4 regions of the Acetobacterium sp. KB-1 genome follow, and region 4 is predicted to be linked to each of the others. Evidence: riboswitches for the same ligand, from Rfam matches in the RefSeq annotation. Region 4 holds a riboswitch; each other region holds the start of a gene.
The links. A riboswitch is a leader RNA that binds a small molecule or an ion and turns the genes downstream of it on or off. The one in region 4 is predicted to bind cobalamin.

Region 1 (4,991 bases), 1.3 Mb from region 4:
AGATTAATTGATTGATCTTTGGCAATCTGCTTAAGAATTATTACCCCGCCATTGATAGCTTCCGATCCAGACAACAACCCCCAGCCCAGCTGATCCATCAGATGAACATAGAGGGAAGTCATGGTTACCAGCTCATCCTCCTGATCCAACCGATGGAGACGATCGATCCATTTGGGAAAATCGCGTTGACCTTTATGACTGAGTTCATTGAATTTTTTAAAAAAGGTTCCCTCGGTAACGCCATAGCGTTTCATTCGCGCAAATAACCGATGCTGGGTAACCGGGTTTAAGGCCATATGCTGATTGAGGGATTCTTTGACAGTATCCCGCACCAACCGACCAATCAGTTCTCCCAGCTTGCCATGCTTTCCAGCATAGGTCAGTCGGTTAGTCGACTCGCTATCGCAAATAATCATCAGGTTATCCGTTCCTGATCCGGTGGCGATACCGGTTGAGTAAAGGCTGCTGGCCATCAATTCCTGACAAGCGGCTGTTTTGGCCTCGGTTGCTGTCACCATGGCTCGGGCCATACAGCCTTGTGTCATATTGCCACTGACAAAGACCATACTATTAATGGTTCCCGGTCTTAAATTAATATACTCGCCGTTTTTTTCATAGCTGGTAGCTTTCTCACCAATCCGCCCGCCATTGACTTCCAGACTAGCGGTGGTAATAGCCGTCACGGTCAGGATGTCATAGGTTTCGCTTTTAATGGCCGCACTTTCCATGGACACAATCGTAGCCATCCGTGCTACCGTGTCCGGAGCCAACCCCAACTCCTCCCGGATAAAGGACTGCATTTTTTCCTGCTGACCGGGTTCCATGTGTTCGCACAACCGACCCGGCCCGGGGTTGACATCCTGATTAAATATCGCCGTTAGATTTTCCTGATAACCACCATGCTCCATGGCGGTACTGATAACCTTTCGTGGTCCCGAAAAAGGCACCACCAGACACCGATGATAGCGATGAATAGGATCTCCGGTAGCTGTTACCCCCAACATCATCTCAGCACCCACTTCCTGTTTGTGGCGGGATGATCTGCAAAATCTCGGCCGGATTTTTACAGCATTTTATTTTTTCGGCCCAATCACCAAACCGTCCTTTTAATTCGCTTTGATCAGTTAAGCTAAAAACTACTTTTCCCATTTTGATGGCATCAATGATTAAATCCAGATTATGCTCATTCGTTTTTCCCACCGGAAAGCCGGTGTCAATAACATAGTGCATTTTTGCCATTTTAGCTGCTGCATCTTCGTAATGTTTTTCGGTAATCCGACTAAACGAGTCTTCTTCAACAACATCGCAATTGAGGGCCTTTGCCACATGCAAGTCAATGTCATTGCTATGCAGTACCCCGCAGCACATGCCAAAACCAGCTCGGGATACGGCCCGATAAACGCCGGTTCCAGTGCCATTTCCGCCGGTAATAAACACTTCCGGTAATACCGGTGAACAAAATTCGAGGCACCCTAACAACTCATTATAATTAGCCCCTTCAATTGAGTAAAGACTCTGAATTGTACCAGTTTTGATAATCTCTTCTGGCGTTCCCTGAGCTTTAACCTTACCCTTTTCAATCAGTAAAATCTTCTGACAGCCTTTAATAGCAATATCAATGTCATGGAGGGATAGCACCACGGTGATGCCTTTTTCCAGACAGAGTTTTCTTAAAATACTGATGACTTCCACCTTGTGCCGAACATCCAGATGACTGGTAGGTTCATCCAGAACAATCAGCTCGGGTTCCTGAACCAACGCCCGGGCAATCATGACCTTTTGTTTTTCACCATCGCTAAGTTCGAAATAATAGCGGTTTTTCAGATATCCAGCATCAACCAGATCAAGCGCCTCATTAACAATCTTTTCGTCTTCTGCTGATAGTCTTCCCATAAAATTGGTATGGGGATATCGACCCATTGAAGCAATTTCAAAAACAGTCAACAGTCCCAACGAGACCTGTTCAGTCAGCACGATCGCCATTTTTTTAGCCAGTTCTGCTTTTTTGATGGTCGCTATATCCCTTCCATTAATTTCAACTCGCCCATTTACCGGTGGTTGCAATCCCGTTAAGGTCCGCAAAATCGTAGATTTTCCAGACCCATTGGGACCCAACAAACAGATCAGTTCTCCTTTTTGGGCACAAATATCCACTTGTTCAACAACTACCTTTTTATCATAACCAACATTCAGATTTTCAGTGAAGATTACTGGTTTCATAGCTCATTTCCTTTCGTTTTATGGACGAGTAAGTAAACAACAATCGGCGCACCGATTAAGGCCGTAATAACCCCCAAGGGCAGTTCAATGGGGGAAAGAATCATCCGTGCAATAAGATCACAAACCCCGGTCATCAAGGCCCCAGCGAAAATGACCCCCGGTATCAGAATGCGATTATCTGACGTCCCTAGAGTGATTCGCACCATATGGGGAACGGCCAGGCCGACAAAGGAAATTGGCCCGGCAAAGGCGGTGATCGTTGCCGTCAAGACACTGGCAATCAGAATCACAATCACCCGGAATTTTTTCATGCTGAGCCCCATGGAAATCGCATAATTCTCACCAAAGAGCATGGCATTTAATGGTTTACTCAAAACAAAAGCCAGAATAATCATCGGTAAACCGATGCCATATAAAAACTGGACCTGTGGCCAGGAGAATCCCGAAAAACTGCCCATCGACCACATCACAAAGCCATGCAGCTGTTCTTTGTCGGCAAAAGCGGTCAGGATACTGGTAAAGGCATTGCAAATAAACCCGGCCATCATCCCGATGATTAAAAGGGTTGTGATGTTCTTTACTTTTTGAGCGGCAAAAACCACCACCACCATCACCAGCATGGCACCCAGAAAAGCACCGGCAAACAAACCCATCGGGGGCAGGGACTTCAATCCGAATGAGAATCCACCTAATAGTACCAGCCCCACGAACAAGGTTGCCCCGGATGAGACCCCTAAAATATAAGGCTCGACGATTGGATTTTTAAAAAATATCTGCAGCAACAAACCGGAAAGTGCCAGACAGGCTCCCCCCATGATCGTAGCCAGGGTTCTGGGTAGGCGAATATTCATAATAATCGGGCCATAGGTATCATCTGCCACTGCTTTTCCCGACAAAATAGATAGAATATCCGGAATACTGATATTGATGGACCCCACACTGATGCTGTATAGCGAAATCACCACAATGGCCCCAAGAATCAAGACCAGGATGCTGATTTGTCGTGCTTTTCTGTTTTTTATACTTTCCATTACCACCTCTGATTCATAATTTTCGTTGCTTTTTTCTTCATTATGAAACCTCCATTTATATTTCTAAATTAATACTATCGATGCTAACCAATATTTTCGCAATTTCCCCTGCTAGCTCGCAATATTAATTGCTCTGACAGTTTTGCTTTGTCCTTTAATCAGAAATGTTGATCTGACTATTTTGTAATTTTCCCAAGTATAAAAAAAGGCTCATTATCTCAAATTGAGACAATGAGCCCGTAAAACGGTACGCAAATAAAACCTTTTTTCTGTCTCTCGCAGAGTTTTGCATAAACAGGCAGGTCTTCTGGCTCAAGCGTCAACATACCCTCCTACCTTCCCATATTTCTACAGTGGCATTCCTGGAGGAACTCTTCTTTTACAGCGGCGGGACCGCGGAGGATTTTCACCTCTCTTCCCTTTTAATCGGCCTGCAATACAATGGATTGCAACCGACACCTGTTTTTAATTATTCAATTTTTAAACTTAGTCCTTTTAAACCCGTCTTATTTCTTAGCTTTTTTTGAGTCTGTTTTTTTTGGCTCGTCTTCTTTTTTCTTTCGCTCCACAAATCGCCCCATTAAGAAGGCAATAATCCCGACCCCGATTCCGGTTTGAAGACAGAAAAACAAACTTTCCACTTCACCGGGTATTTCACCGTTTATCGCCGTTTCAAAAATTGGGGTAAACCAGGGTTCATACTCTGTTCCGGTAATCTCAGACACAACCCCACTGCCCGCATCATCAGAGCCCCCAAACTCGGCATCCTGCAAGATAAACAGGGGGACCAGAGCAATGATTACTGCCAACACTAAAAGACCAATGACTGTTTTTTTTGTCGCTGTCATTATTTTACACCTCCGGTAAGATATCCCAGATCATTAAGTTCTGGTTGTGCATAGGTTTCCAGCCCGATTATAATAACCACGGTTAAAATTCCTTCGATGATAGCCAAGGGAACCTGAGTCGGTGCAAAGACGGCTAAAAATTTAACCATCGAAGCGGCAACGCCACCACTTTCGGAAGGATAGGCCATCGCCAACTGGAATGCGGTAACACAATAGGTAAACAAATCGCCAATTGCCGCTGCCAGAAAAACACCGACATGCTTATTAATTTTTATTTTTTTACAAAGTATAAAAATTCCGAAGGTTACAAAGGGGCCGGCAATCGCCATTGAAAAGGTATTCGCGCCCAGAGTCGTCAGCCCACCATGTGCCAGCAAAATAGCTTGAAACAATAGGACAATGACGCCTAAAATACTGACTGCCGCTGGTCCAAACAGAATCGCGCCCAGCCCGGTCCCGGTCATATGAGAACAACTGCCGGTTACGGATGGAATTTTTAAAGATGATAACACAAAAACATAGGCTCCAGCCATAGCCAGTAAGGTGATGGTTTTAGGATTTTCTTTGAGTGTTTTTTTTATCGACATGTAACCCTTAATTAAAAATGGAATACAGATCACGCCCCAGGCCACACTAAAACCGACTGGCAGGTAACCTTCCATAATGTGCATCGCACTGGCCACCGGGGTAAACCCAAATACCAGGGCGATCGCAGCCGCAGCCGCAATAAATCGCTTCTCTCTTGTTGTTAAACTTGTGTTCATAGTTCCTCCTCTAGTTTTTATCTATATATTATAAGGGTTTGCGAAAATTCTTGAGCGCTCAATTTTGAACTCTCACAAAGCCAACTTAACTTAAAATCGATTGCGCAATTACTGCTATCGTAACCATC
Region 2 (4,991 bases), 1.8 Mb from region 4:
CTCACTGCGTTTATTCACACCATTTCCTCCACTTGTTTCTGTTTTAATTTATTTCATCCAAATTTTTCCTCAATCGTTTTACAATCGATTCCAAATTAATCCGCACCTTTACTATTTTAACCGTTTTAATATTTTTTTCCACTACTATTTTTTTTATTGAACAAATGCTGTTTATGACTTTGAGCCTATTTTGTTAAAAATGACCACTAACGTGGATACGCTTTAACTGTCTTGGGTATTCATATCTGCTCTCTTTGCCGCTTTTGTGATTGCCCACTAAACAAAAAGCAACCGCTGAAAATGCGATTGCTTTTATTATTGTTTTTGATTATTCTTTATCTCTAGCTGATCTCACTAAGCGTCAGTCTATTGTCCCGACGGGACCTATTCACATCAATGATCCGCTGGTTTTTCGATCCTCTGAATTTAAGCATCAGGCTCTTCTTTTTTACTTCAAACTTTCCATCAACCAGCAGATCGGTGTTTTCCAGTAAGCGGAGCCGTCTGGCATCTTTTTTCTCTAATAGGGTTTCATAGGTGTACCCGGTATAAGTCATCACATGATACCCCAGTTCTTTTGATCGTTTGGCCAATTCACAAAAGGCCTCTGGTTGTTCAAAGGGTTCGCCACCACTTAGGGTAATGCCATCAAGTAGCGGGTTCTTTCTCATTTCATCGATGATAGCATCCACGTCCACCAGGTTACCCCCGTTAGAATCATGGGTCGCCGGGTTATGACAACCCTCACACTGGTGCGGACATCCCTGAGCAAAAACCACAAAGCGGATGCCTGGCCCATCGACAATGGATTCTTTGACCACTCCGGCGATTCTTACTTTTTTACTCATTGCAATTGCTCCATTGCTTCACCAGTAGCAATCTGCTCAGCAGCATTAAAATGTTTGATCCGATCTCTAACTTCCGCTTTTTTAGCATCGTTAAAACGGTCCAGAGTGCCCACCAGATAACCGGTGATTCGGCGAATGCGTTCAAATTTCTGCTCTCCTTCTGACCGACCGCAACTCGGGCAAACATCCCCGATAATTCCAGTATAGCCGCAAACCGGATCCCGGTCCACCGGATGGTTAATGGAACCATAGCCAATACCGGCTTCCTTCATCGCTCGGACCACCTTTTCAAAGGCCTCCAGATTATCCATCGGGTCGCCATCCATTTCCACATAGGTAATGTGCCCAGCATTGGTAAGCTCATGATAAGGTGCTTCCAGTCTGATTTTGTCGTAAGCACTGGTTCCATAGTAAACCGGGATGTGGAAAGAGTTGGTGTAGTATTCCCGGTCGGTTACACCCGGGATATCGCCAAAAATAGTTTTATCCAGCTTGACAAATCGTCCGGCGGTACCTTCTGCCGGCGTGCCCAGCAGGGTAAAGTTCATCTGATAGTGCTGGCTGGTTTCATCCATTCGCTTTCGCATGTGGCCCACAATTGCCAGCCCCAGTTCCTGGACTTCTTGCGCTTGCCCATGGTGCTTTCCGGTTAAAACGACAAGGCATTCCGCCAGTCCAATAAAGCCCATACTCAGGGTCCCATGTTTGAGCACTTCCCGGATTTCCATCTCTTCAGTAAGATCATCGGAATCAATCCAAACCCCCTGTCCCATCAAAAAGGGAAAATTTTTGACCTTTTTATGGGCCTGAATTTCAAATCGTTCCAGTAATTGATCAATAACCAAATCAATTTTTTTATCCAGCTCAATAAAAAACAGTTCTTTGTCTCCTTGACTATTTAAGGCAATACGGGGCAAATTAATGGTGGTGAAGCTCAGATTCCCGCGGCCATAGGTGATTTCCCGATTGGTATCATGGACATTTCCAATCACCCGGGTGCGGCAGCCCATATAGGCTATTTCTGTTTCCGGTTGACCTTCTTTGTAATACTTCAGGTTGTAGGGTGCATCCAGAAAGGAGAAATTGGGAAACAATCGCTTGGCACTAACCCGGCAGGCCAATTTGAACAAATCATAATTGGGGTCCCAGGGATTATAGTTCACCCCTTCTTTGACCTTAAAAATATGAATCGGAAAGATCGGCGTCTCCCCATTGCCCAGACCAGCCTCAGTAGCCAGCAACAGGTTTTTTATCACCAACCGCCCTTCGGTAGAACTATCCATACCATAATTAATCGAACTAAAGGGGATTTGGGCCCCGGCTCGGCTGTGCATCGTGTTCAGGTTATGGACAAACGCTTCCATTGACTGATAGACACTACGGTCGATTTCCCGCTCGGCATTTTCCATTGCAAAGCCTTGCACCCGGTTAATGACATTGGCGTCAACAATCCATTGGGCCAGGCTCCGGGCTTCTGCTTCTTGATAACCTTTGGGTTGATTTAATTCGGGTCTTAACCCCAGTTTCTTTTCGATGTCCGTGCCGATGGCTTTAACCTTTGCTAAGGCATTCTTTGTCTCTGTTAATAAGGTTAAGGCCTTGGCAAGGTTCTCCTGATAAAGCCGGACAAAGGTTTTTTTTACCCCCGGAACCATGGCATAGTCAAAATTGGGAATGCTCTGTCCGCCATGCTGATCATTCTGGTTCGACTGGATGGCAATGCAGGCCAGAGCCGAATAGCTTTGAATATCATTGGGTTCGCGCAGATGTCCATGGCCAGTAGAAAAACCATTTTTAAACAGCTTTTCCAAATCAATCTGAGTGCAGGTCGTCGTCAGGGTTAGAAAGTCCATATCATGAATGTGGATTTCACCGGCTTTATGAGCGGCTGAATGCTCTGGATTCAAGACAAACATTTCATAAAACTGCTTGGCGCCCTCTGACCCGTACTTCAGCATCGTGCCCATAGCGGTGTCCCCGTCAATATTGGCATTTTCTCGTTTTACATCATTATCCTTAGCGTCCTTGAAGGTCAGGTCTTCATATATTTTCATCAGCCGGGTATCCATCTCCCGAATTCGGGTTCGTTCAGCCCGGTATAGAATATACTCCTTGGCCGTTTTGGCGTGTCCGGTTTCAATCAGGATTTTTTCCACCGCATCCTGAATTTCTTCCACTGTTGGCGCATTCGTATTCATTTCCTGCTCAATATAAATGGTAACCCGCTCGGCCAGATCCATGGCCGTCTGATAATTCTGGCCGCCGATTTCACTGGCTGCCTTGAAAATAGCGTTGGCAATTTTTTCAATGTTAAACGGGGCTTCTCGTCCGTCTCTTTTTCTAATTTTTGTAATCATTCTGGTCGTTTCCTTCTTTCCTGCTAGTCTTTTTGTTGTTTTAGGCATGCAAAAACCCCTCAACGGCGTGGTCAAGAGGCATAATGATACATTGAACACCCTCTATCACGCGTAGAGTCTGGTGCATTTAATAACGGCGGGTAATCTGACTCCGGTTTGAACGTTCAGAAACAAACAGCTTAACCTGTTTATTTTCTTTTAACATCTCACCATTACAGCGGCGGGACCGTGCAGGATTCACACCTGCTTCCCCCAAACTGCACCTGTTGGCACAGCACCATTATCTCCTTATTTTGTTGTTTGTATTTTATCACATACAAGATGTAGTGTCAAACTGATTTATAATGCAAACGTTAATCACTATTTCAATCAAGTAACATCATCCCTATCGTGAACTTTTTCGCTTGTTTATGATAACATAAATTTAAAAATTTCTACCGTTAAATTTTTTGCAAACCCTTTCAAATTTTGCTAGTCTTAACTTTCTTCAGAAATATATATATTCGGCTGATAAGTATTGACAGACAAAAATAGGTAAGGTATTATCTATTAAGGTAAGGTCTTACCTTAATAGAAGCGAGGAGGTTATATTTTGGACCATATCGACTCAATGACCGATCAAAAATTTATCTTTGGCAGTGTTCAAGTCGTTGCCAACCAGATGACCACCCAACTGGAGCGGGAACTAAGAGAATACAATCTAACAACCAAGCAGTGGCTGCTCACGATTGTCGTTGCGAATACCTTTGATCATAACCCCACCATCAAAGAAGTCGCCAAAGGAATGGGCAGTTCTCATCAGAACGTCAAGCAGGTAGCTCTGAAGTTAGAACAAAAAGGCTTCATTGTTATGGAAAAAGACCCTCAAGATGCCCGAATCACCCGGATCAAACTAACCGACGCCGTCGATTCTTTCGGTAACGAAAGTCAGGCGAAAGCAGTGATTTTTACTGAAAAATTATTTAACGGCATCTCGGCAGAGGAGCTGGCTATGACTCGGTCAACCCTTGCAAAGATACTGACAAACCTGGAAAAGATGGATCAAGAATCAAGATAACAGGAGGAAAATACGTGAAAAAAGCAATGATTATTATTCTGGGCGTATTGGTACTAGTAGGTGCCGGCGGATTTTTTTATCTCACCAGCGGCCTGGAATCCGGGGAAAACCTGGCAATCAATCCGGTGGATCTACAAAAAATTGAAGATGGCACCTATGCCGGTGTTTACGAATCTGGACGTTGGACCAATGAGGTTGCCGTCAGTGTGGCCAATCATCAGATTACATCAATTGATGTGGTCAAATCCGTCACCATGGAATCTCCAGATGTGACCAGTACGATTATCAACCAAGTCATTAAAATACAAAATACCACTGTCGATACAGTCAGCGGTGCCACGGTTACCAGCAAAGCCTATCTCAAATCCATTGAAAATGCCTTAACTCAATAAGATGCAAAGAAAGGAAATGCCCATGAAAACCATGATACTTTATGCCAGTAAATATGGCTTTACCGCGGACTGCGTCGCAGAACTAAAAAAGAACTTAAACGGAGAAACCCGACTCGTCAATATCAATTCCGATAAAATTCCCGCTCTGGACGACTACGATACAGTCTTAATCGGCGGTTCTATTTACATTGGACAGATTGACAAGAAAATAAAGAAATACTGTCTTTCACATTTAGATGAACTGAAAAACAAAACTCTGGGCTTTTTTATCTCCTGTGGTTCGGCTGAAACAATTGATACTTATTTTAAAGACTCTTTTACCGACATTCTGCTCGAA
Region 3 (4,991 bases), 1.3 Mb from region 4:
CTTTCCGATAGCTTACATGAAAATCTCCCTGATATTGCTTTAATTCCAGGGTTTGTGTCATCTCCTCGTAGCTCTGAATGGCCATGAGAAACAAATTGCTTAACATCATTGCAATGGATTGGATGGCAACTTTAAAATTGCGATAGCCAAACCGCAATTCCTGGGCAGTTGCCATGACTTTAAGTTTATCCCAGTAATCAAAGATGAAGCGGTAGGTTAAAACAAATATTTCTAAAAAAGTATTGCTGATATGGGCTTTTTTCATGACTCCGGCGATCTGCATCACCGGGGTTGTGTAAATTAAAAAAAGCATACAGGAAACTCCTGCCATCGCTCGACAGAAAACCAGGCTGGCCAGCACCAGATTGGTGGCAGTGATACCGATGGTAAACTGAAAAAAGTTAAATGCAAATAAATAATCACCACTACCACGACTTCCGCTGGCGATGGTAAACAATAACGCCAGGGCTCCGGGGATAATAAAGAGGGAGTCAAAAATCAGGGTATGCAGATAAATCCGCACCGGAATTTTTGCCCACAATAGGGTACACCCCACCATAACACCAAAAACCCCTGCCATATACAGGGGTTCATTGATGAAGAAAACCGAAAGGAGCATGACTAACGAAACCACTACCTTCACAGTAGGATTGGCATTGTTTAGTTTATTGGTATGGGCAAAACGATCAATCATGGTTGTCTCCTTCTAAGATGCAGTTAATATTTATATAAGTCGCCGGACTTCAGGTTGGTGACAAACTCCCGTACCGACCAATTGTTAATCTGATGTATACTGCAAGCTCGGACAGGCTCCCGCCGTGTCCGCCTTGATGCACAGGGTCTGACCCCTAGGTCACAACATGATGTAACAAGTGTCGGTACTGCTTTATCTTACTATTTACACTGATTTATCGGCTTTTTCATTTTTTTTCGACTTTTTATAAAGGTAGAAAAAGCAGATTCCCAGACCGCCGACACCTAAAATCTGTTGGAAGAGGAATAGGTTTTCTTCCATCTCGCCGGGATCAAACAAGCTTTCAAACCAGGGCACATAATTTTCATCGATTGCGGTGATGGCTGTTCCAGCAGCATCATCTGCGCCTGAAAACTCAGCGTCCGGCAAAGCAATCTGAGGGATAATAATCAGTGCGCCAATTAATAAAATCAGAACAACCTTAGTTATCGGTGAGAGTTTCATTTGAAATAATCCCCTTTTCTTTATATTGGTAAATGGCGTTAACCACCAGTACGGTTAAAATGCCTTCGATAATTGCCAGTGGTATCTGGGTAATCGCAAAAATACTTAAGAACTTAACAACGGAAGCTACAATCCCCCCGACCGGGTCCGGAAAGGCTAGTCCCAACTGGATGGAGGTGGTTACATAGGTTGCCAGATCGGCAATAAAGGCGGCTAAAAAAACGGTTAAGGCTTTGGGAACATTGATTTTTGACAGCCCTTTGTAAATCCCGTAAGCCACAAAAGATCCGACAATTGCCATCGAAAAGGCGTTGGCACCCAAAGTTGTCAGCCCGCCATGAGCCAGCAGCAGCGCCTGAAACAAAAGCGCAATGGTACCAACTACTACAGTGGCAAAGGGTCCCAAGAGGATCGCGCCCAAGCCGATCCCTGTCATATGAGAAGAACTCCCCGTTACCGAAGGCAGTTTAAACGCTGATAAGGCAAAGGTAAAAGCCGTTGCTATGGCTAAAAGAACTTTTTGCTCAGGTTTGTCTTTGAATATCTTCCCAACCTGATAGAGTCCGAAGGCGATAAACGGCAGGGCTAGCACCCACCAGAAAACAGCCCAACCAATGGGTAAAAAGCCTTCCATAATATGCATAGCGTTTACAGGCTGGGCAGCCAAAACAACCATTAAAAACGCGATTCCCACAACGGTCATGGTTTTTTTCATTTTCTCCATGCTAACCTCCATTTTATGATAATTTACCGAAAAAAAACCTTTTCCCCACAATACTATGGGAAAAAAGGTTTTATCATTACACATATCCATCAATTCTATGATTCACACCAAGAACCAACTTTTGTTAATGTTACTAACTTCCCTTTTCCCTGGAAGGACACTTTAGTACATCATATTAGTAGGTTTCCTGACTTATAGCTTTTATTCTCCTCGCCTTCCCAGACAAAACGTGCCCAGTGGCCAATTTAAGGAGACATAACTAATTACAGTGACCGGATCGTTCTGGATTCTAACCAGATTCCCTCAATGAAATTTTTCATCCTAAATGATTTTTTACATTTTTATTTAATTGTGGTTATATTATAACATGGATACGATAAATGTACAGTTTTTTTTAAGTGAATTAAGGCTAAAAGCAGTTTTACATGTAGCTTTGATGCCTCCCTCTATTTTTTTACAAACCTTCAATAAGGCCCATTAACTGCCCCTATTACGATAGGCAACACTGATCTTTTAATTAAATGAACTGGGAGGGATTCTTATTAACCAATCGTTGTAACTATTAATGAATCATCTTATAATAGGATCTGGCCGTGAGTAGATAAACCCCAGTATACACTAAAGCATAAACAACAACCCCCACAAGCGTGCATAAAAGAATTAGGGGTATATTGGTCAGCCGGAAGGCGGCTAACATTTTAGTAATAACCGGAAAGGCAAAAGCCACGTGGATGATGGCTCCGGCCAGGGGCAGAAAAAATACCATTAAGATCTGCTTGCCAATAGTTTTTTTAACCTCGGTTTTATCCATCCCCACCTTCTGCATAATGACAAACCGTTCGCTGTCTTCATAACCTTCAGAAATCTGTTTAAAATAGATAATTAACACCGTGGCCATCATAAAGAGGGAGCCCAGAAATACACCCAGGAATAAAAAACCACCAAATATTCCATAAAGTTCTGCCAGTGATTCATAAATATTTCTTATCTCAATATCCGGATTGAGCTGACTAACCGAAGCCCTCACCTGTTTTGAAAAATGGTTAATATTATCTTCACTGCCACTGAGATTAAACATCATGGCGTGATGAATCGCTGGTGACTCACTGTCAGCATTGTCTTTATTGGCATTCATGGCCGTGTAAATAGTCGACATCATCTGTTCGTCATTGACAATGATATAATAGCTATTTCCGGTAATCAATTTCTTTTTGAAGTCCATCGGCACTGATTCGAGCTGTTCAACCACCAAAAACAGATTTTCGCCAAAAACCACGGTTTGTTCCTGGTAATTCTCACCGGCTGAAAAAATCATTACTTCATTTTCTGCCAGGGTTTTGTTTTGATTCGTCATCCGGTTGTAATCTTCTAGCGGTACCGTGGTAATCTTACTGATCGTATTATAATACGTTAGATCCAAGTTCTCATCCGTTACCATATCCGGCAGAAAATGGCTGCCCTCCTTAAAGGCCGTAAAGGTACTCATATCAAAAGACAGTTCATTTGTTGTTTCCACCTTGGCACTGGTCTTTTCGGCTACAACAATTTTTTCAATCTCCGAAAAATCGGTGGTTTCAGCCGCACCAATAAAGCTCACATCCATGGGATAGTAATCCCGCCGCATACTTTCCTGACCGATGTATAAGGATACCGTCGTGGAGATCGTGACCAATACCATGGTGCTGAGAATACAAATATTAGCCAGACCGACAGCATTTTGTTTCATTCGATAAATCATCCCGGAAACTGAAATAAAATTTCGGGACTGGTAATAGAACTTTTTATTCTTCTTCAAGCATTTTAGCAGTGTGACGCTCCCCGCTGTAAACAAAGCATAGGTTCCGATGATGACAAAAATAACGGCCACAAAGAAAAGCAGTATCGCTTCAATGGGATCTTGCACTGATAAAGCAATCGCATAGCCAATTCCCAGCGAAATCACGCCGATGAGCGTCATCAGCCATGAAGATTTTGGTTCTTTTTCACCATGCTCCCCACCTCTTAATAAATCAATGGGGTTGGTAAGCTTTACCTGCAAAAAATTAGTTAATAGGGTCAAGCCAAAAATAGCCAGAAATACAACCGTCGTATATAACAAACCCATCTGATCAATCTTAAAAGCAAGTGGACTTTTAATATGAGCAAGGTTAAGAAGGATTAGAAACATCAGTTTCCCAATCAGGACCCCACCAAGGAGCCCTAAACTCAAACTGATTACCGTCACAAATAGCGTTTCATAGAATAACACTCTGGCAATATGCTTCTTTTCCATTCCCAGAATACTGTATAATCCCAGTTCTTTTTTTCGTCGTTTAATCAAAAAACTGTTGGTATAGAAGAGAAAGATCACCGCAAAAATGCCAATAACAATAATCCCGAGGAATAATAATATTTTCAAGCTTTCCGAACCTTGCATTGCGTCTAATCCCTTATTGCTTTGGATTGAAACGATGGTATAAAAAGCCATAATCGATCCGATACAAGTCAGTATATAAGGGATGTAGGTGTTCCCGTTTTTCTTTAAATTGACCAGCGCCAACTTGGGATAAAAAAACTTATTCAAGGTTCTCACCTCCGGTTGCCAGTATCGACAAGGTAAAGGATATTTTCTGATACATGTCGTCGTTACTCATCGAACCCCGATAGATCTGATTGTATATTTCGCCATCTTTGATAAATAACACCCGGTTGGCATGACTGGCTGCTGCCACTGAGTGAGTAACCATCAGGATCGTCTGACCCAGGTCATTGATGGTTGAAAAGATCTTTAGCAGATTCATCGCCGCCTTGGAATCCAAGGCACCGGTGGGTTCATCAGCGAGCACCAGTTTGGGCTCGGTAATCAGTGCCCGGGCCACTGCGGCCCGCTGTTTTTGCCCTCCGGAAACCTCGTAGGGGAATTTTTGTAGCAGTTCCTCGATTTCTAATCGCTGCGAAAGGGGCTTAATCCGGCTGTTCATTTCTTCAAATTTTTTCTGAGCCAATACCAGCGGCAAAAAGATATTATCCTGAATCGAAAAGGTATCTAAAAGATTAAAGTCCTGAAAGACAAAACCCAGATTATCCCGA
Region 4 (4,991 bases):
CGCAGGAAGCGGCCGAAAGTGTAGCGGCTGAACTGGGTATCACCGCCGAAAATGCTTTGATGCAGATGACCGGTTCAATCTGGCTGACGCCGGAGGAACAACTGGGATCAGATTATATGGGGTCTGTCGGTAAGCCCGGGAATTTTTCTAAAATCATGAAAGATACTGCGGATTTTCTGCAAAGCCAGAAATCCATTGACAATTCACCAAGCCAGGAAGAATTTGACGCTTTTATTAATTCAACGTATATTGAGATGTCATTAGAATAAGGATGGATTAAGATGAAAAACGAGCTGATTATCGAAATTGACAATTTAACCGTGGATTACCCCAACGAAAACGAACCCGTCCGCGCCCTGGATGGGGTAAATCTGAAGATCAATCAGCATGATTTCATCTGTGTCTTGGGACCTTCGGGTTGCGGAAAAAGCACCCTGCTTAATGTTATTGCCGGGTTTACCCTGCCGAGTGAGGGCACCTTTTTAATGCAGGGTCAGCCGGTTTCAGGGCCGGACCGTCAACGGGGTGTGGTTTTTCAGTCGGCGTCTCTTTATCCCTGGATGAGTGTCCGTAAAAATGTCGAGTTTGGCCCTAAAATAAAAGGGCTTCCCAAAGACGAGATCACCCGGATTGCCAACCATTATCTGACCCAGGTGCATCTGCTGGAGGTGGCCGATCAGCCGCCCTTTCAACTGTCCGGGGGGATGAAACAGCGGGTGGCGCTGGCCCGGGCACTGGCCAATGAGCCAGCGATTCTGCTACTGGATGAACCCTTTGGCGCTTTGGATGCACTGACCCGGATTCATATGCAGCAACTGGTGCGAAAAATCTGGAAGGATGATCAGAACACCATTTTTATGATCACCCATGATGTGGACGAAGCCCTGTCGCTGGGCACCCGCCTGCTGGTGATGTCCAAAAGTCCCGGCACCATTATTCAGGAATTTACCGTCGATTTTTGTGACCGGGTTGATAAACGCACCGGACGGGTTCAAGTGGATGCAAGCTATTTGGCCCTGAAAGAAGAAATCCTGGATTTGATTGACGTTTAAAGAACCGGTCAAGTCCCCAATCATTCACCAGATTAAGACAAAAGAGGAAATGACCATGATACCATTTAATATGCCCCTTTATTTGGGAACCGAAATAAAATATATAAAAGCGGCCATCACTAAAAATCATCAGATTGGTGGGGATGGCCCTTTTACGAAAGCCTGTTCGGACTGGTTGTGTCAAAACGCCCAGATCCCCGGGGCTTTTTTAACGAACTCCGGCACCGCGGCTCTGGAAATGACGGCCCTGCTGGCCGGCATCAAGCCCGGAGATGAGGTGATCATGCCGGCCTTCACCTTTGTGACCACCGCCAATGCCTTTGCCCTGCGCGGTGCCACCATTGTCTTTGTTGATATCCGGCCGGATACCTTAAACATTGACGAAACCCTGATTGAAGCCGCTATCACGTCCCGCACGAAGGTGATGGTGCCGGTCCATTACGGTGGCATTGGCTGCGAGATGGATGCGATTATGGCTATTGCCAGACGCCACGATCTGTTGGTGGTGGAGGATGCGGCGCAAGGTGTGATGGCCAGCTACAGAAATAAAGCCCTGGGAAGCATCGGAGATCTGGGCTGTTACAGCTTCCATGAAACCAAAAACTACACCATGGGGGAAGGTGGCGCCCTACTGATTAATCGCGAGGATCTAATCGAGCAGGCCACAATTATCCGCGACAAGGGCACCAACCGCCATGATTTTCTGGCGGGCCGGGTGGACAAATATTCCTGGGTCGATCTGGGTTCCTCCTATTTACCCAGCGAACTCAACGCGGCTCATCTTCTGGCTCAGCTGGAAGCCGCCGAAATGGTTAACCGGCAGCGGCTGAACCTGTGGCAGCACTATTATGAACGGTTAAAACCGCTGGTTGCGGCTGGCTATATTGAGCTGCCGGTAGTGCCGGAACACTGCCAGCATAATGGTCATCTGTTTTATATCAAAACCGCCAGTCAGCAGGAACGGAACGATCTGATTCACTGGCTCAAGCAGCATCAGATCTGTACCGCCTTTCACTATACCCCCCTCCATGAAACCCCCGGCGGCCAGAAATTCGGACGCTTTCACGGTGCCGACCGCTTTACCAGCAACGAAAGCCTGCGGTTGCTGCGGCTGCCATTATACTTTAGCCTTTCGGAGCCAGAGCTGGAGCGGGTGGTCGCAGAAATTGTCGCCTTTTATAAACGTTAACCCTGCAAGATATCGGCGATATTGTCGTAAAATCGGCATCAGAAATGTTTGTTGAGACTAAATAAAAGACTTGACGCGGTAACTGGTTAGTTGTATACTAGGCATACAATTAAATCAGAAATAGAGGTGGCTGGCATAGCAATGCCGGCATAATAGGGAAACAGGTGAAAATCCTGTACGGTACCGCCGCTGTATAAGAGGAGTTTTTCCAGGAATACCACTGATCATTTGGGAAGGTAGGAAAAATGAAGACGCTTGAGTCAGAAAACCTGCCTGTGTGGATATTCTTTTATTCTGCGTGATTACAGAATAGGTGAAGAACAAAGAAAGGCGTAGCGATGCCATTTCTTTGTATTTTAAATTCAGCATAAATACGGAGCTGCAGTTGTCATTATGATAACTGCGGTTTTTTTATTTAGGAAAAAATGGAGGTAAATTTTGGAAAGAATAGCGATTTATGGTAAAGGGGGAATTGGAAAATCAACCACGGTGTCCAATCTTTCCGCGGCTTTGGCCCAAAAAGGGTTAACAGTGATGCAGATCGGGTGTGATCCTAAATCAGATTCAACCATCAACCTGACTGGCGGAAAACGCATCCCGACAGTGCTGGAAGTGATTCGGGATAAGGATATAGCTACGAGACTTTCTGATCTTGTATTTACTGGCAGTGGCGGGGTCCTCTGTGTCGAAGCTGGTGGACCAAAACCTGGAATCGGCTGTGCCGGTCGGGGAATTATTGCGGCCTTTGAAAAACTGGCTGAATTGAAAGCCAATGATGTTTATAACCCGGATGTCGTCATTTACGATGTGTTGGGAGATGTGGTCTGTGGCGGTTTTGCCATGCCGATCCGTAATGGCTATGCCGACAGCGTTTGCATTGTGACTTCGGGAGAAAGCATGTCGCTTTATGCCGCCGATAATATTGCTGCTGCGGTGCGATCTTTTGGTTCCCGGGGATATGCCAGTCTGAAGGGGCTGATCCTCAATAAGAAGGGGATTGTCAATGAAGCGGCTATTGTTGCTCAGTCCGCCCGGGAAATTGACACCGCAATTCTCCACACGATTGAACGCGATCCACTGGTGCAACAGGCCGAAGCCTTACATCAAACCGTGATTGAGGCCTTTCCGGAAAGCCCTCAGGCGCGATCCTATGCGGCGCTGGCGGATAAATTGTTTGACTGTGAAAAAACCGCCGGGAGGGCAGCAGCATGCGTTTAAACAGACTGTCAGAAATTAACCATAATAAGGATATTTATGGGGCGTCGGTGGCTATTTCATGTGGGGTTTTTTGTCCAACCTTCGGGGTGGCCGTAGCAGCGCCGCTGATCAGAGAAGCGGCTGTCCTGGTCGTCGGAACGGCTGAATGCACCTGGTATGCCCGAAACAGCTGCATCTACCACAGTGAAGAACCGGGCTACGAGCGGTTTTTTGCCGGTGTCTTTGAAGACACCGATATTATTTTTGGCAGTCGCGATGGCATCCTGACAGCCTTGCTGCAGATCGCCAAAGATCCCCGGATCCGTTGTATTTTTTTAGTCAGCACCTGCATTCCTGAAATTATCGGTGAAGATCTGGAAGCCATTAGTCAAGCCGCCGAAAAGGAATGTGGCATTCCGATTCTGCCCATTCATGTGGCCCATTATGACCGAAACTGCAATGAATTTGGGGTGGCGGTGTCCCAGACCATGAAAGCAATGGTCCGGCTGATGAAACCGCAAACGGTCAAACCGGGAACGGTTAATCTGTTGGGACGAAATTTTCATGCCGGAATCGAAGGCTCTCTGAAGGATTCGGAACTGCTGGGACTGCTTACGCAAAACGGGATTACGCTTCATCTGATCATTCCGGAACCCTGTAACATTGAAGCCCTTCAGAGCGCCCCGGCGGCGGCCCTGAATATCGTCACCAGCGAGGTCGGTCGGGAACTGGCAATGGCCTTGGAAGACCAGTTTGGCACTCCCTACGTTTTCTTTGAACCCTCTTTTGAGCTGGATAAGATCCGATCAGGTTACCAGCAGCTGGCAGGACATTTGGGTATCTCGATTCAAAAAATAATTGAAAAAGCTCATCAAAACGCCGTTTCGCAGCTGCAAGAGGCGCGGCAGGTGCTGGCCGGAAAAAGCTTTGTCAATGGTGGTCGGCCGCCGGATGCCTTTGAAGCGGCGGCATTTCTGACCTCCCTGGGAATGGTGCCACTGCTGATTAACGCCTATCGGCTCACGGATAACAGTCAGGAGCAGATTGATCGGATTCTCGATCAGGGTTGGGATCCCTATGTGAATTACGTAGCCAATCCCAATGCGGCAGTCAGTCTGATGCCGGAACTTTTACCGGATTTATACATTGGTTTTGGACCGGTGGATTATTTAAAACAATTGGGAATCTTGCACCTGGAACGACTCGTGCCACCGGGAAAAATTGGCTATGAAGCGATCACCTGGGCACTGGCGGCGGTCAAATCAGTTTTAGCGGGAGGTGCACCGGATGTATCTTTCTAACAATTATCCCGTCCCATCGGAACGGATGGGTTTGCTGTGGGCCCTCAGCGGCGTCAGGGAGCTGGTGATTGTGGAGTTCGGGCCGGAGGGCACGACCCGCTATTTGCTGGAATCGTTAAAAGAATTCGGGAATGCGGCGCAGGCCAGCTTTTACACCACCACAATGGATGAGGATGTCGTGGTGTTTGGTAACTATGACCGGCTCAATCAGGTCTTGATGGAAATTGATCAGCGCCTTCACCCCGAAGTGAT

Region 1: it holds a riboswitch for cobalamin, as region 4 does, so the genes downstream of both, DOZ58_RS16095 (iron ABC transporter permease) here and DOZ58_RS03570 (AAA family ATPase) in region 4, are expected to answer to the same signal.
Region 2: it holds a riboswitch for cobalamin, as region 4 does, so the genes downstream of both, DOZ58_RS13575 (anaerobic ribonucleoside triphosphate reductase) here and DOZ58_RS03570 (AAA family ATPase) in region 4, are expected to answer to the same signal.
Region 3: it holds a riboswitch for cobalamin, as region 4 does, so the genes downstream of both, DOZ58_RS09575 (energy-coupling factor ABC transporter permease) here and DOZ58_RS03570 (AAA family ATPase) in region 4, are expected to answer to the same signal.

Annotation. Positions count from the first base shown of each region.
Region 1 covers NZ_CP030040.1:3,492,972-3,497,962, reverse strand. Annotated here, with positions in the region: gene DOZ58_RS16105 (adenosylcobinamide amidohydrolase) at 1-1,007, opposite strand, end outside; gene DOZ58_RS16100 (ABC transporter ATP-binding protein) at 1,009-2,220, opposite strand; gene DOZ58_RS16095 (iron ABC transporter permease) at 2,217-3,251, opposite strand; cobalamin riboswitch at 3,531-3,729, opposite strand; gene DOZ58_RS16090 (energy-coupling factor ABC transporter substrate-binding protein) at 3,758-4,099, opposite strand; gene DOZ58_RS16085 (energy-coupling factor ABC transporter permease) at 4,099-4,863, opposite strand.
Region 2 covers NZ_CP030040.1:2,925,480-2,930,470, reverse strand. Annotated here, with positions in the region: gene DOZ58_RS13585 (sodium-dependent transporter) at 1-18, opposite strand, end outside; gene nrdG (anaerobic ribonucleoside-triphosphate reductase activating protein) at 342-848, opposite strand; gene DOZ58_RS13575 (anaerobic ribonucleoside triphosphate reductase) at 845-3,205, opposite strand; cobalamin riboswitch at 3,323-3,502, opposite strand; gene DOZ58_RS13570 (MarR family winged helix-turn-helix transcriptional regulator) at 3,798-4,262, shown strand; gene DOZ58_RS13565 (FMN-binding protein) at 4,277-4,654, shown strand; gene DOZ58_RS13560 (flavodoxin domain-containing protein) at 4,677-4,991, shown strand, end outside.
Region 3 covers NZ_CP030040.1:2,047,964-2,052,954, forward strand. Annotated here, with positions in the region: gene cbiQ (cobalt ECF transporter T component CbiQ) at 1-694, opposite strand, end outside; gene DOZ58_RS09570 (energy-coupling factor ABC transporter substrate-binding protein) at 899-1,198, opposite strand; gene DOZ58_RS09575 (energy-coupling factor ABC transporter permease) at 1,176-1,913, opposite strand; cobalamin riboswitch at 2,082-2,263, opposite strand; gene DOZ58_RS09580 (FtsX-like permease family protein) at 2,485-4,485, opposite strand; gene DOZ58_RS09585 (ABC transporter ATP-binding protein) at 4,478-4,991, opposite strand, start outside.
Region 4 covers NZ_CP030040.1:761,886-766,876, reverse strand. Annotated here, with positions in the region: gene DOZ58_RS03585 (ABC transporter substrate-binding protein) at 1-269, shown strand, start outside; gene DOZ58_RS03580 (ABC transporter ATP-binding protein) at 282-1,052, shown strand; gene rffA (dTDP-4-amino-4,6-dideoxygalactose transaminase) at 1,108-2,241, shown strand; cobalamin riboswitch at 2,349-2,533, shown strand; gene DOZ58_RS03570 (AAA family ATPase) at 2,680-3,459, shown strand; gene DOZ58_RS03565 (nitrogenase component 1) at 3,450-4,739, shown strand; gene DOZ58_RS03560 (nitrogenase component 1) at 4,726-4,991, shown strand, end outside.